2 regions of the Streptomyces sp. MST-110588 genome follow, and region 1 is predicted to be linked to the other one. Evidence: riboswitches for the same ligand, from Rfam matches in the RefSeq annotation. Region 1 holds a riboswitch; the other holds the start of a gene.
The links. A riboswitch is a leader RNA that binds a small molecule or an ion and turns the genes downstream of it on or off. The one in region 1 is predicted to bind cobalamin.
Positions count from the first base shown of each region.

Region 2: linked by a shared signal. The riboswitch ahead of KGS77_RS11070 (ribonucleoside-diphosphate reductase subunit alpha) and the one ahead of KGS77_RS20230 (hypothetical protein) in region 1 are both predicted to bind cobalamin.

Region 1 is NZ_CP074380.1:4,584,551-4,589,050, forward strand. Features, by position in the region: gene KGS77_RS20210 (tetratricopeptide repeat protein) at 1-673, shown strand, start outside; gene KGS77_RS20215 (hypothetical protein) at 684-1,394, opposite strand; gene KGS77_RS20220 (hypothetical protein) at 1,450-1,731, shown strand; gene KGS77_RS20225 (hypothetical protein) at 1,797-2,693, shown strand; cobalamin riboswitch at 2,943-3,101, shown strand; gene KGS77_RS20230 (hypothetical protein) at 3,253-4,275, shown strand; gene KGS77_RS20235 (energy-coupling factor transporter transmembrane protein EcfT) at 4,460-4,500, shown strand, end outside.
Region 2 is NZ_CP074380.1:2,539,788-2,544,287, forward strand. Features, by position in the region: gene KGS77_RS11055 (carbon starvation CstA family protein) at 1-436, shown strand, start outside; gene KGS77_RS11060 (DUF3311 domain-containing protein) at 579-863, shown strand; gene KGS77_RS11065 (sodium:solute symporter) at 860-2,494, shown strand; cobalamin riboswitch at 2,818-2,952, shown strand; gene KGS77_RS11070 (ribonucleoside-diphosphate reductase subunit alpha) at 3,110-4,500, shown strand, end outside.

The sequences.
Region 1 (4,500 bases):
CACGACGCACCTGCTGCGGGAGGACGGGAACCGGGCGCTGACCGACTTCGAGCGGGCGCTCGGCTTCCTGGAGGGACCCGGTGCTCCCTGCGCCGTGGCGGCCGGTGTCACGCTGCTGAAGGCGTCCTGTCACCGCCGGGCCGGGGAGCACCGGGCGGCGTCGGCAGCCGTCGATGCGGCACGGGGTCTCCTGGCGGCGACCGGGCCGGCCCCCGTTGTGGGCTTGTTCCTGCGCTACGAGGCCGCACTGATCAAGAGTGCCGCTCAGGGGATCGCTGCCGCCACCGACGACTGGGAGGCCCTCGTGGCGCTCACGGACTTCCCGGACTTCGCCGAGCGTGTGCGATATCCGGGACGTGCGGCATATGGCGCGCGCGTGGTCGCGCAGGCGCGAACGGCCGTGGAACCACAGGACTCGGGCGAGCGGCATCTTCCGTTGCCGGTCCAGGCCGCTGTCGCCGTCGTCTCCCGGTGCGCGGCCGGGGACCGGGCGGGAGCCGAGGCCATGACGGCGGTGTTGGAGGAAACGGGCGGGTGGGAGAGCGTGGCCGTGACCGGATCCGGCATACGGGACCTCGCCCTGGTGCCGGGCGTCGATGCCGGGCGACTCGACGTACTGCGCCGAAGGCTCATACGGCGCTTGGAGGCGCACGAGGTGCGTGACGGCGCGTGAAAGGGACGGTTCACGCCCCTTTTCGGGACGGGGCAGCGGCGAGATGCTGTTGACCCCTCAAGGAGCGGTGGCGGGCGGCGCGGGGCCGCTCGGCCACCGGCGGCCGACCACGGGGGAAGGGGGACGCCGTGCAAGGGATCCGGGCTCGGTGGGTGGTGGCGGTGGCAGCGCCGGCACTGCTGGTGGCCTGCGGGAGCGGGGCGGACCAAGGGGCTCGCGGCTCGGGGGCCGCGCCGTCGTCCGCGCAGGGTGGCAGCGCGCCGGGGGAGACGGCCGGGTCGCCCGGGCAGGGCTCGGGACCGGGCGACGGCGGTAGTGACGGTGGGGGTGGCGACGGCGGTACGCGGACCAGCGCGTTGCCGGGCGGGCAGGTCCGTACGCAGACGGGCAGCGTCGATCCGTACTCGTCCTCGTCGGGAGGGCGGCGTCCGAGCAAGGGCGTGGGCTGGCCGGGGCTGTACCCGTACGAGCCCACCACCACCCCGACCGGCCTGTCGTCCTCCAAAAGCTCCTCGCCACCGTCGTCGCCCTCGACTCCGACAACCGCCCCCAATTCGGCTCCCGAACCGTCCCCGACGTCGGCTCCGGAGACGGAGTCCGGACCGGGGACGGGCTCGGAGTTCAGCTCGGAGTCCGGCTCGGGGCCGGGCTCGGGATCCGGACCGGAGTCGGGCGCGGTGTTCGCGGAGAGGGCGAGGAACAACGGGGCGGTCCTGTCCATACGCTCCGGCTCCGGCGAGTGGTACCGGGCGCTTGTCCGGCGCGATTGCGGCGCGGTGAGCGATCCGGCGGAGAGCGGTGCGATGGCGACGCTCATCGACGGGCTACGGGCGGTCTGCCCGGCCGTGGTGAGCGGCGGCAGCCCCGACTGGAGCACCGCCGACGCCGCGTACACGCAGCTCAGCGGCGCGGGCGGGGCCCCGGACGGCGGCTGTTACGGGCGGGTCGGATTCGAGGTGCTGCGCGTACTGGTCACCGCCCACAGGGAGGACCCGGAGACGGAATTCCACATAGCCGAGGACGGCCCCGGGGGCGGTGGGTGCCAGGCGCCGTCGTAAGGGAACGGCCGCCGTGAGGAAATGGCCGCGGTGCGGGAACGGCCGCCGTGCGGGAGGAGGCCGCGATGGGGGAGGAGGGGGACGGGGAGCCGGGCCGGGCTCCGGGCGCGGCGCCGGGGGCGACTCCGCTGCGTACGCTCCTGCTCCAGGCGGGCGCGGCGGTCGGGGCGCAACTGTCACTGCTGGCTGCGCTGTTGTACTACTTCGGGTGGGTGCGCAGTGCGGCGCGGGCCTCCTACTTCGGCTTCGCCGAGAGCCACCTGGCGCCTTCCGCGCAGTGGTACATGCTCAGCAGCGTGCCCGCCCTGTACGAGCCGTTCCTCGTGGCCTCGGGGACGCTGCTGCTGTGGCGGATCGGTGACCCGCTGCTCGTACGGACGCTGACCGCCCGGCCACGCGCCCGGCGGCTGTGCTGCGCCGGGCTGGTGGCGGCCCTGCCCGCCGTCCCCCTGGCGCTGTGGGCGATGACCCGCCTCTCGCCCGGGTGGTGGGAGCTGGCGCTGCCCGCCTCGCTGACCGCCGGGGTGCTGCTGGCGTCCTACGGGTGCGCGCTGTGGTCCCGTACGAGTACCGGGACGGGCGCCGACCCGGCCTGGACGCTGTGGCCCGCGTCGATGGGGCTCTACGCCGTCGGGCTGGTGGTGGTGCTGGTCTTCTGGACGGTGGGCGCCTTCGCCTCCGTCGAGGGCCGTGGCTCGGCGATGCGTATGGCGGCCACGCTCGAACACCACCTCGGCGTAGTCGTCTACAGCGCCCAGGACCTGCGGCTGTCGGCCCCCGGCGTCGATGTCACCTTCTACCCGGACCGGGGCGCGTACCACTACCGCTACCAGGGGCTGAAGTTCTACGCCTACGCCAACGGCAAGCTGTTCCTGCTGCCGCGCGGCTGGACGTACGACCGGCCGCAGACGATCGTCCTGCCGGACCGTGAGGGCCTGCGGGTCGAGTACGTCGGCCCATGAGGCGGTCGGTGCGGGCCCCGGGCAGGCCGAACCCGGCTGCGGCCTGCAAAGGGCGCGCACCTGGGCCCGCGCCTTGGCCTCATGCCTGGGCCCGCGCGGACCATGGCAGCACGCGCATTGGCGTGCCGGGTGATGTCCTGTCGGGTCATGCCGTGCCGGGTCATGCCGTGCCGGGTCATGCCGTGCCGGGTCATGTCGTGTAGCGGTGGCCGGAGTCACAGCGGCGGCTCTGGCCGTAACCGAGCGGCCGGGCTTAGTCTTTGGCGTGTTCCGCCTGTGGGCGGAGTGACAACTTCATGCGTACGCGACTGGGGAAAGCCGGTGGGAATCCGGCGCTGACCTGCAACCGTGTGCGGCGCGATCACCGCGCCGCGAGTCGGACCGCCCGGCGCGCCACGTGAACCGCTTCTCACTGTCATGGTCCGCAGCGTGGAGCCCTGAGCCCTCCGGTTCTTCGGCCCCTGCCGCTTCCTCTCGGAACGCGCGTCAGGGGTTTGTCGCGCGGCAGGGGTGTGTCCAGGGGCCCGGTGCGGCCCCGGAACCGAAGGGCACCCTTGCGATGACCGGTGCGATACGCGCGTTAGCCGCCGCCCTGGCCGTGCTGGCGGCGGCGGTCGGCGCGGGGCTCGCCCTGCCGGGAACGGCCGCCGCGGTGGACACCGGCCGGGGCCGGGCGGGCTTCTGCCCCGGCACCAACGGCGTGACCGTCGTCGTCGACTTCCGCGAACTGGGCGGCAGCGTCATCGTGCGGTGCGCCGTCGGCCGCCAGTCCACCGGGCTCGCCGCCCTCAAGGCCGCCGGCATCCGGGTCACCGGGACCAACCGGTGGGGTGAGGCGTTCATCTGCCGTCTGGAGAACAAGCCGGGGCCGGAGCGCGAAACCTGCATCGACACCCCGCCGACCCGGGCCTATTGGTCGTACTGGCATGCGCCCAACGGCGGCCGGTGGACCTACAGCCAGTACGGCGCCACCTACCGTACGCCGCCCGCGGGCAGCTTCGAGGGCTGGTCGTTCTCCCTGAACCGGGACGAGGGCGGGGCACCCGCGCCCCGTATCGCCCCCAGGCGGCCGGCACCCGCACCGGCGCCGGGGGACGGCGACGGCGGTAGTGGCGGTGGCGGCACCCAGGGTGGCGGCCAAGGCGGAAACAGCGGCAGCAGTGGCGGAAGCGGCGCGAGCGGCGGGAGCGGCGGAGGCAGCGATTCCGGTACGTCGGCGGGCGACGGCTCCCCGGCCGGCGGCACCGGTACGTCGTCCGCGGGCAACGGCGACGACTCGTACGGACGCCGGGAGCCGGGCCGTACGACAGACCCGCGGGAAGACGAAGACATGGACCGGCAGCCCCGGAACGACGAACAGGAGAAGGCGAAGGACAAGGCCGAAAGTAGGGAGCCGGGCGAGGCCCAAGGTGATGGCGGGGGCAACGGCGAGGAGGGTGACGGCAGTTACGCGCCCTCCGCCCCACGGGCCGCGTCCGGTGCGCCGGTCCCCGTGCCGACCGAGGCCCCGGCTGGTACGGCGGCGAGGACCGGCAGACCGCGGACGCCGCCCACGACGGCGGCATCCCCGTCGGGACGGTGATCGGGGCGGGTGTCGCCGCCGCGCTCGCCGTCGCGGCCGGTCTCACCGCCCGGCACCGCCGCACCGGCTCGCCGAGTCGCGCGGGCCGTTCAGGGCGTACCGGCGGCGCCCCATGAGCGTTCCGAGCCCCGTGAGGGGTCCTGTGAGGGGTCCTGCGAAGCGCCCTGTGAGTGCTCTGCGCCCCGTGAGTGCTCTGCCCCGGACCGTGCACCCCGGCGCCTGGTG
Region 2 (4,500 bases), 2.0 Mb from region 1:
AGGCCGCCTGAAGTGGGCCTGGATCACCGGTGTTCCGCTCCTGTGGGACGCGGCGGTGACGCTCACCGCGAGCTGGCAGAAGGTCTTCTCCGGCGACCCGCGCGTCGGCTTCTTCACCCAGCGCTCGGTCTACCAGGACGCCATCGACGCCGGGAAGGTCCTGCCGCCCGCCAAGACCATGGACGACATGCACACCGTGGTCACCAACTCCACGGTGGACGGCGTGGTCTCGGCGGTGCTCGCGCTGCTGATCGTGGTGGTCATCGCGGACGCCGCGCGGGTGTGCGTGAGGCATGTACGCAACCCCGGCGCGACACGGCTGAGCGAGGCGCCGTACGTCGCCTCGCGGATCACCGCACCGGCCGGGCTGGTCGCCTCCAGGCGGGAGAAGGAGGCGGGGGCCGAACTCACGGCAGCGGAAAGGCGGGCGCCATGACGGCCCCGCCGCGCCGATAGTTGCCGTACCGATATACGGACAGGTAGTGACGCGCGCCACGGCCCTGGCCTAGATTTCCTGCCCATCACGCGGAAGATCGCAAAGGGAACGCCGGGAAACACCAGGGAACGGAGCCACGGCCATGCCAGAGCCAGCGGTAACACCACATTCCGGCCCGGGACCCGGCTTTGGCCGCGGACCGGTCGTCACCCCCTCGCGCGTGGTGGCCGGGCTGTGCCTGCTGGCTCCGTTCGTGGCGATGCTGTGGGTCGGCTCGTACGCGAAGGTGGAACCCACGCTCGCCGGCATCCCGTTCTTCTACTGGTACCAGATGCTGTGGGTGCTGATCTCCACCGCGCTCACCGCGGTCGCCTACCAGCTCGTACGGCGTGAGCAGCGCGCCCGCAAGCAAGGCGGGGCGCGGTGAAGGACGGCGTCAACGGCGTCGCGCTCGCCGTCTTCATCTTCTTCTTCCTGGCCGTGACGGTCATGGGCTTCATGGCCGCGCGCTGGCGCCGCGCCGAGCAGTCGGACAACCTCGACGAATGGGGCCTGGGCGGACGCAGTTTCGGCACCTGGGTGACCTGGTTCCTGCTGGGCGGCGACCTCTACACCGCGTACACCTTCGTGGCCGTACCGGCGGCGATCTACGCGGCGGGCGCGGCGGGCTTCTTCGCGGTCCCCTACACGATCCTCGTCTACCCGCTGATCTTCACCTTCCTGCCCCGCCTGTGGTCGGTGTCGCACAAGCACGGGTACGTCACCACCTCGGACTTCGTACGCGGCCGGTTCGGCTCCAAGGGCCTGTCGCTGGCCATCGCACTGACCGGCATCCTCGCCACGATGCCCTACATCGCCCTCCAACTGGTCGGCATCCAGGCCGTACTGGACGTGATGGGCGTCGGGGGCGGCGAGAACACCAACTGGTTCGTCAAGGACCTGCCGCTGCTGATCGCCTTCGGTGTGCTGGCCGCGTACACCTACTCTTCGGGACTGCGCGCGCCCGCACTGATCGCCTTCGTCAAGGACGGGCTGATCTACCTGGTCATCGTGGTCGCCGTCATCTACATCCCGATCAAGCTCGGCGGCTTCGACCAGATCTTCCACGCGGCGGGCAAAGCCTTCGAACAGACCAGCCCGGCCACCGGGAAACCGCGCGGCGAGCTGGTCAGCGGCCCCAACGCGCAGTGGGCGTACGCGACATTGGCCCTCGGCTCGGCCCTGGCACTGTTCATGTACCCCCACTCCATCACCGCCACCCTTTCCTCCCGCAGCCGCGAGGTCATCCGCCGCAACACCACCATCCTGCCGCTGTACTCCCTGATGCTGGGCCTGCTGGCACTGCTCGGCTTCATGGCCATCGCGGCCGGGATCAAGGTCACCAACGGCCAGTTGGCGATCCCGCAGCTCTTCGAGTCGATGTTCCCCGACTGGTTCGCGGGCGTGGCGTTCGCCGCGATCGGCATCGGCGCGCTGGTCCCCGCGGCCATCATGTCGATCGCCGCCGCCAACCTCTTCACCCGCAACATCTACAAGGACTTCCTCAAGCCGGGCGCCACCCCCGCCCAGGAGCACAAGGTCGCCAAACTCGTCTCGCTGCTGGTGAAGGTCGGCGCGCTGGTCTTCGTCCTGACCATGGACAAGACGGTCGCGATCAACTTCCAGTTGCTCGGCGGCATCTGGATCCTGCAGACCATGCCCGCGCTGGTCGGCGGCCTGTTCACCCGCTGGTTCCACCGCTGGGCCCTGCTGGCCGGCTGGGCGGCCGGCATGGTGTACGGCACGGCCGCGGCGTACGGGGTGGCCAGCCCCACCCAGAAGCACTTCGGCGGCTCCAGCACCGAGATCCCCGGGACCGGCGAGATCGGCTACATCGGCCTGACGGCCTTCGTCCTGAACGTCGTGGTGACCGTGGTCCTCACCCTCGTCCTGCGCGCCCTGAAGGCCCCGGCCGGCACCGACGAGACGCGCCCGGAGGACTACACCGCCGACGCGGGCGACCCCGGCGTCCAGGTCGACCTCCCGCCGGCCACAGCGGGAGTCCCGGCGGGCCACTGACCCGCGACCGCACCCGAACGGGCCGCCGCACCCAAGAGGTACGGCGGCCCGCCCCTGTGGACCAGGTGTCCCGCTACCGCCGCGCTCGTTCCACGGTTTCCGGATCACCGAGTGGGGCCCCGATGGCCGACGGAAGGCATCCGGAGCCAATACCGTCTCCCGGGTCACGGTCAACGCGCGCGAGGGCCGCCGCGTCCGCAATACGCCCGCTGCATCAGGCGCGGCCACATCGCCGCTCCGGCGCAACTGTGGGAATACCGCACCAAGACAGCAGGAAGTTCCCGGGAGAACGACACAAGATATGGGGCTGCGTGCGGGGCGCGGCACAAGATGTATGCTCGTGCTCGCTGTCGTCGCAGGGGAATCCGGTGCGAATCCGGAACTGTCCCGCAACGGTGTACGAGTGCGTATTTAAGCACCCGCGAGTCCGAGGACCTGTACGACGGTACGCCCGCGCCACCACCGGCGCGGCCGTTGACGTCCGGGCCTCGTGGGTTGGGCCGGTGGACGCTGCGCGGTGTGCCCGCGCCCCGGCACGTCCGGGAGCGCCGCCACGCCCGTACGCGCCCCGCGCCCCCTCCCTCAAGGCCCCCGCCGAGTGAGGGAGAGCAGCACGTGACCATCGCGCCAACGGAGCCCGCTTCAGCCGCCGAGGTCGACCGGCCCGCGAAGGCCACGGACGCCGCGCCCGGCCCCCAGGGACCGCAGGACGCCCGGACGGCCGGCGACGGGCCCGGCGCCGCGCTGCTGCGTACCCTCACCGACCTCACCGCCGACCTGACCGCCACCGACCCCGGAAAGGTCGCCGCCGCCGCGCTGCGGGGCCGCCACGCCGGCTCCGACGAGGCCGAGCTGAGGTCGCTGGCCATGGAGGCGGCGGCCGGCCTGATCGGTGACGAGCCGCAGTACTCCAAGCTCGCCGCCCGGCTGCTGACCCTGGCCATCGCGGAGGAGGCGGCCGAGGAGGGGGCGGTCGCCTTCTCCGCCTCCGTCGCCACCGGCCACCGCGAGGGCCTGATCGGCGACGAGACGGCCGCGTTCGTACGGACCCACGCGGCCCGACTGGACGCGCTGGTCGAGCAGGCGCTGGCGGACGGCGCGGACGACCGCTTCGGCTACTTCGGGCTGCGCACCCTGTACTCGCGCTACCTGCTGCGCCACCCGATCTCCCGCCGGGTCATCGAGACCCCGCAGCACTTCCTGCTGCGGGTGGCCTGCGGCCTGGCCGAGGACGACAGCGAGCGGGCGCTGGCGGACGTCGCCGAGCTGTACCGCCTGACCAGCACGCTGTCCTACCTGCCGTCCTCCCCCACGCTGTTCAACTCCGGCACCCGGCACCCGCAGATGTCCTCCTGCTATCTGCTGGACTCCCCGCTGGACGAGCTGGACTCGATCTACGACCGCTACCACCAGGTCGCCCGGCTCTCCAAGCACGCCGGCGGCATCGGCCTGTCCTACTCCCGGGTGCGCGCCCGCGGTTCGCTGATCCGCGGCACCAACGGGCACTCCAACGGCATCGTGCCGTTCCTGCGCACCCTGGACGCCTCGGTCGCGGCCGTCAACCAGGGCGGCCGGCGCAAGGGCGCGGCCTGCGTCTACCTGGAGACCTGGCACGCCGACATCGAGGAGTTCCTCGAACTGCGCGACAACACGGGCGAGGAGGCCCGGCGCACCCACAACCTGAACATCGCGCACTGGATCCCGGACGAGTTCATGCGCCGGGTGGAGGCCGACGCCGACTGGTCGCTGTTCTCCCCCGTCGACACCCCGGAGCTGGTGGACCTGTGGGGCGAGGAGTTCGACGCCGCGTACCGCAGGGCCGAGGCCGAGGGCAAGGCCGTCAAGCAGGTCCCGGCCCGGGTCCTGTACGCCCGGATGATGCGCACCCTGGCGCAGACCGGCAACGGCTGGATGACGTTCAAGGACGCCGCCAACCGCACCGCCAACCAGACCGCCGAGCCCGGCCGGGTCGTGCACTCCTCCAACCTGTGCACCGAGATCCTTGA